Regions from separate parts of the Colwellia sp. PAMC 21821 genome, predicted to be linked through region 2. Evidence: predicted binding sites of a transcription regulator. Region 2 holds the regulator's gene; the other holds the start of a gene.
The links. Region 2 encodes MetJ, which represses methionine synthesis genes. Its sites were predicted from a motif close to TAGACGTCTAGACGTCTA; they were not measured.

Region 1 (3,432 bases), 1.4 Mb from region 2:
ATTTAACTACCTAATTCAAAACAAAAAATTCCGACAAATTATGAACTTATTAAACTACAGGGTCAAACTAAATGCTCAACCGCTCGTTTTAAATTCAGCTAAAAATAGGACCGTTTATTAGTCAAATATTTATCAAACAGTTGTCGGGCAGGGCCTTTAAAAGTTCTAGCTGAGCAGTTTACTAATGCTATTGTTATATACTGGGCCTAATTTATAATCACAGCTTAAAAGAAATATTTAGTCCATTTGCTTGCATCTTTAGCGTTTGACCCCACTTAAATTAGCATATCTCTTTATTATTGGAACTGCATTGATGACAAATTCTCTCGCGATCACCTTAGAAAACTTTCAACAAGTTATTATCGAAGAATCAAAAAACAAACTTGTATTGCTTGATTTTTGGGCTCAACAAATACCTGAAAGTGTTGAACTAAGAGATAAGTTGACTCGTGCATTGGCAAACTATAGCGACACAATATTATTTACAACAGTAGATTGCGAAACTCAGGGACAAATAGCTCAACAATTTGGCATTCAAGGCTTACCAACCGTAATATTAGTAAAAGACGGCCAGCCACTTGATGGTCTTACCGGACCACAAACTGATGAAACCATTAATGAGTTTTTAGGTAAATACCTACCTAAAGAGCAAGATGTTTTATTGGCGCAAGCTAATGAACTTTTAGCCGAAAATAAAGTTGCTGAAGCATTTCCTGTTATCACTCAAGCTTTCCAACTTGACAACGAACGCGCTGATATTAAATTAGTGCTAGCTAATGTATATATTCAAACTGGCAAGATTACAGAAGCAGAAGCGTTGTTGAAAAGCATTAAAATGGTCGATCAAGACAGTAGTTATCAATCATTAATGGCAAGATTAGAGCTAGCCACTCAGGCTGCTGATTCTCCTGAGATTCAAGCGTTAGAGCAACAGTTAGAAAGTGATCCTGATAATATTGAGCTGCAACAAAAATTAGCCGCGCAATATAGCCAAGTTAATCGCAATGACGAAGCACTGACGATTCTATTTTTACTGGTACAAAAAGATGGCGCAGATACAGCCAGTAAAGATTTATTACTTGATGTGCTGAAATCGTTACCGGATGGTGATGCATTAGTCAGTAAATATCGACGTAAGCTTTATACCTTAATGTATTAATAATTTAGCAAGTTTACCTAGCAGCTAGCTAAGATGATTGGTTTCAGCCGAACCGACAATTGACCAACAGCAAGCCATTAAGTTAATTATGGTTGGTGCTTTGGTGCTAAACCGATGTAGGTCGGTATTTATGCCGTCAAGCTTGGGTAGCAAGTTAAAGCTATTGCCAAATAAAGGTGATGGGCTGAAATCCAACGGGCATTTAACGCATATTTAACCAACAGCAAGCCAATAAGTTAATTATCCTTGCTGTCTCGGTTCTATTTCGATTTAAGTCGGTATTTATGCCGTCAAGCTAGCAGGGGTTTATTGCTTAGTTAATACGAACGGCTAAAGCCCATATACAACCTACAAGGAAGCGGCAGCATAACAGCAGGTGAATAAAAATTGCCGCTTGCGTTTGTAGGTCTACATCATATGAATTAAATCGCTTCATCCATTACATTTTCATCCATTAAGTTTTCATCTTTTAATAAATGGGCAAACTCGCTTAAAAACTTTTGAATTTTCTTCGCTACCACTAGCTGACAATACTTATTTTCTGGGTTGTTGGTAACATAATCTTGATGATAGTCTTCTGCACTATAAAAATTATTAGCCGCTTTGATCAAAGTGACAATAGGGTGTGCAAAAAGTTTTTGTGCATTCAATTGACTAATTTTAGTTTCAGCTATAATTTGTTGCGTTGAGTTGTGAAATAAAATGGTCGAACGATATTGGCTACCTATATCTTCACCTTGACGATTAATCGTGGTTGGATCATGTATAGCAAAGAATACCGTTAATAATTGCTCTACACTTAATTGCGACGGATTAAAGGCAATTTGAACTACTTCTGCATGATTACTGAGACCACTACAAACTTGCTCGTAGCTTGGGTTTTCAATATCGCCATCAGCATAACCACTAGTCACAGAAATTACGCCTTTAACGCGTGAAAAAATATTTTCGACACACCAAAAGCAACCGGCGCCTAGTGTTATTTTTTCGAAATTCATTGCTCTTTTCCTCGTGTAAGTTACCTGATAGCTATGCGATTAGGTTGCTAAAAGTGTATTTAAATGTAACTAAAAGACGCTTAGACGTCTACATGGTTTGTATTTCAGAAGATATCACTCAGACGTTTAGATGTCTATATGTTTTTAGAATTTAAATTTAAGAAGATAAGGATAAAATTACTATTGAATTTATACTGTAGGGATATGAGTTATTAGTTATACCAATTGAAATAAATAATCGATCATTTTAAGGCGGTTTAAATCGTCAATAACTGCGTTGTTTTCAATCCCAATAGCCCGCTATTACTCAATCAAACGCCTTATTCTTGAACAATTTATCCTCGCTTAAAATTGGTCAATAACTTATTACATTTGGTATTATTCGTTTTTTGGGGGAAAACTTAATGAGAAAATATGCTTTAGGCTCCTTTATCCTGTTCTAGAATTGAAAAAGCTAGAAGTGTTAGCTTCTAGCTTTTTAATTTAATTTACTAAGCAACAAGTATTACTTTACTTCTTCACCAGCGGCTTGTTTGTCAGCATGATAGCTTGAACGCACGAGAGGACCACAAGCAGCGTGATCAAAGCCCATTTTATCAGCTTCACGTTTAAACATGTCAAAGTCGTCAGGGTGAACGTAACGTTCAACCGGTAAATGATGTTTACTTGGTTGCAAGTATTGTCCAATGGTTAACATAGTCACGCCGTGAGCACGCAAATCGCGCATGACTTGTAGAATCTCTTCGTTAGTTTCACCTAAACCAACCATTAAACCCGATTTTGTGGGCACGCTTGGATTTGCTTCACCAAATTTTTTCAACAAATCTAAAGACCATTGGTAATTAGCGCCAGGGCGAGCTTTGGTATATAAACGCGGAGCAGTTTCTAGGTTGTGATTGAATACACCCGGTGGGTGGGTATTTAAAATCTCTAAAGCACGATCCATACGGCCACGGAAATCCGGCACTAAAATTTCTACTTTTGTATGTGGAGAGTGCTCGGCAATCTCTGTAATACAATCAACAAACTGTTGTGCGCCGCCATCACGTAAATCGTCACGATCTACTGAGGTGATCACTACGTATTTTAATTTCATGTCTTTTAGCGTTAAGGCTAATTTACGCGGCTCTTCTTTATCTGCAGCTAGTGGGCGACCATGGCCAACATCACAAAATGGACAACGACGAGTACAAATGTCGCCTAAAATCATAAAGGTTGCGGTGCCGTGGTTAAAACATTCAGATAAATTTGGACATGACGCTTCTTCACAAACTG
Region 2 (3,432 bases):
ATCATTTTATTACCAAGGGCCACTGTATTTATCAGCCCGATTTAAAAATTTACTTTGTGCTTAGTCTCCTTCTTGCGAATGAGTAAGACTAAGCACCGCATCAAACTGAATTACAGTTGGCTTGCATCAAGCGCTTGAGAAAGGTCAGCAAGCATGTCATCTATATCTTCAATACCTACTGAAATTCGAACTAATGACTGGGTAATACCGGCAGCCAATTGGGCTTCGATTTCCATCCCGGCATGGGTCATGGTCGATGGATGACTGATTAAGCTTTCAACACCGCCTAATGATTGTGCCAAGGTGAAAAATTCTAGTTTATCGAACAAGACTTTAACGGCTTCAACACCACCTTTAAGTTCAAAGCTCATCATGGCACCAAAGTCATGTTGCTGTTTTTGAGCCAAAGCATGTTGTGGGTGATCAGCTAAGCCTGGAAAATAAACTTTTTCAACAGCCGAATGTTTCTGCAAAAATGCGGCGACCGCATTAGCGTTTATTTGATGCTGCTTCATTCTGATCGGCAATGTTTTCAAACCACGTAACGCTAAGAAGCTATCAAACGCTGAACCTGTAATGCCAATACAATTTGCCCACCAAGCAAGTTCTTCACCTAACGCTAGTTCTTTGGTAACTAAAACACCACCAACCACATCGCTATGTCCATTAATGTATTTAGTTGTAGAGTGAAAAACGATATCGGCGCCCAGTAAAAGTGGCTGCTGTAAAACAGGTGATAAAAAGGTGTTATCCACCGCAACTAATGCCCCCACGCTATGGGCTTGTTCTGTTATGGCCGCTATATCTACCAACCTCAGCAAAGGGTTGCTCGGCGATTCAATTAATACTAATTTAGGTTTTTTCGCCAAAGCTTGTGATAAGTCCGCTTGATCGTTTTGGTCAACCACCACTAAATTAAACAGCTCGCGTTTTGCCAAATGGGTAAATAAGCGAAAACTACCTCCGTAACAATCATGTGGAATAACAACCGTATCTTTCGGGCTCAGTAATTGGCAAATAAGATGTACTGCTGACATACCCGTACTGGTAACAATACCTAAAGCCCCTTGCTCTAACTCTGCAATAGCTTGCGCAAAAGTGGCGCGTGTTGGGTTACCGGTACGTGAATAATCAAATTGACGTTTTTCATTAAAACCTTTCAATGCATAAGTACTTGAAAGGTGAATAGCTGGAATAACAGCACCGTGTTGTTGGTCACTATTAATGCCCGCTCGAACAGCGGTAGTGGCAAATTTTTTCTCGCTCATGTGTACTCCAGTATTGGTACTTTTCTATTTAGATGTTTGGACGTCTATCAATCTAAATGGTTTAAGTTCTGGGGTCAAGAACTTTAGACATCTAAACTTCTACACATTCGTTATTGACTCACGCCCCACAACCAGTAAAATCAACTAGTAAGAATAAACTTATCGCTAACTGGTATACCAGACAAGCTAAATATAAGTTTTTCGTAATCATTTAAGTTTGAGGAATATTCATGGCAGAGTGGAATGGCGAGTATCTTAACCCATACGCCGAACACGGGAAGAAAAGTGAACAAGTAAAAAAGATCACCGTGTCTATCCCTTTACGTGTTTTAAAAGTGCTCACTGATGAACGTACACGTCGACAAGTCAATAACTTGCGTCATGCGACCAACAGTGAACTATTATGTGAAGCATTTTTACATGCTTTTACTGGCCAGCCTTTGCCAGACGATAGTGACTTAGCAAAAGACAACACACAAAAATTACCCGCCAGTGTACGTAGAGCCTTAGAAGCCCAAGGTGTAACGGATTTTAGCGAGTACGAAACAGAAATTGAAGAAGAAACAGAAGATTAATCGGGTAATTAAACACTGGGTTTATCAATGACAAAAGGCGCTTAATGCGCCTTTTTTATTCCAAAAAATTGTTGAGCCCATTTTAAATGAGTCAATTAGGTATTTATATACTTAGTCTTAATCCTTATCTCTCAATATCTTTCCCTTAATGACATCGACTAAATTAGTTGGCAGCTTATCTAATATTTTACCTGAAATGTAACCATAAATGCAGACAGGGGCTACAAGTAGTATAAAAATAAAACCAGAAATCCCCATATCTACAGCCATTTTACCATTTGAAAACAATGAAATATAAACCGTGAATAAAAATAGCACTGAGACTAACCCACCTAAAATACGTATAACGGTGTTGATTTTTATATTTGCTTCCATGCTGCGACCATTCTTAAAGTATAAAATTTAATCTATTATGGATGTAGATCTACAGTTTTGCCACTAATACCAATTGAAATAAATAATCGATCATTTTAAGGCGGTTTAAATCGTCAATAACTGCGTTGTTTTCAATCACACACGCCCGCTATTACTCGACAATTGCTCCTGCATTGTTCTACTTACGGGCATCCATGCCCTAATCAATCAAACGCCTTGCCTGCAGGGATGCAGGTACTTATGTTTAGTCTGGAACAATAAACATGTATTCTTGAACAATTTATCCTCGCTTAAAATTGGTCAATAACTTATTACATTTGGTATAAGCTCTGGTCCGTTATTTAATATTGCGTAGTTTCAATCAATAAAGCTAATACTTTATCAGCCATTACCCGCCAGCATTATTCAACTGCAGTAAATCCCATTTAGTGCCATACAAGTCTTTAAATACAACTACTGTGCCATATGCTTCAATACGGGGTTCTTCAGTAAACTCAACGCCTTGGCTTTTCATCGCTTCATAATCACGCCAAAAATCATTAGTTTGTAGAAACAAAAATACTCGCCCACCCGCTTGGTTGCCGACTGATTGTTGTTGCTGAGCATTACTGGCTTTAGCCAGCAGGAGATTAGTGCCAACTGAATTTGGAGGAGATATTTGTACCCAACGTTTGCCAGCGCCTAAGTCAGTATCTTCAATGAGCTCAAAATTTAATTTTTTGGTATAAAATTCAATCGCATCGTCGTAATCTTCGACCACGAGTGCAATATTCGATATGCTTTGTTTGATTGGTTTAGTCATGCTTTGTTCTTTATTCATTTTCTCTACTCATAGTCCAAGTAACGCCATTCTAGCGTATTTTTTTCTTCGTAATTAACTTTGCATGATTTAATTAAAAAAGACCTCACGTTGAGGTCTTTTTTCATCATAACGAGCCACTAGTTAATTAATTTGAAAAAAACTTGGTTGGTTTAACAACCTTAATATCCGGCATATTATCAACGGCAACAGTCAGAGTCACTGGCGTAATTTGTTGGCTGATGTTTTCCGGGGTCATCGTAAAATGTACAGGCACACTGGCGATTTCCCCGGCTTTGATCATCACGTTGCCGTCAACACTTAAACTCACAACTTTTTCCAAAACCGTGATCTTAAATTGCCGATCAACTTTTGATTTATTAGTAATTTTCAATAAGTAACTATTCGTCACGTT

Region 1: the regulator MetJ is predicted to act here: its motif matches at 2,231-2,248, upstream of msrA (peptide-methionine (S)-S-oxide reductase MsrA).

The regions. Positions count from the first base shown of each region.
Region 1 covers NZ_CP014943.1:897,934-901,365, reverse strand. Annotated here, with positions in the region: gene A3Q33_RS03790 (HDOD domain-containing protein) at 1-2, opposite strand, end outside; gene A3Q33_RS03785 (tetratricopeptide repeat protein) at 314-1,159, shown strand; gene msrA (peptide-methionine (S)-S-oxide reductase MsrA) at 1,582-2,157, opposite strand; gene lipA (lipoyl synthase) at 2,663-3,432, opposite strand, start outside.
Region 2 covers NZ_CP014943.1:2,345,005-2,348,436, reverse strand. Annotated here, with positions in the region: gene metL (bifunctional aspartate kinase/homoserine dehydrogenase II) at 1-5, opposite strand, end outside; gene metB (cystathionine gamma-synthase) at 111-1,268, opposite strand; gene metJ (met regulon transcriptional regulator MetJ) at 1,499-1,843, shown strand; gene A3Q33_RS10040 (hypothetical protein) at 1,961-2,218, opposite strand; gene A3Q33_RS10035 (VOC family protein) at 2,607-3,020, opposite strand; gene ccoG (cytochrome c oxidase accessory protein CcoG) at 3,166-3,432, opposite strand, start outside.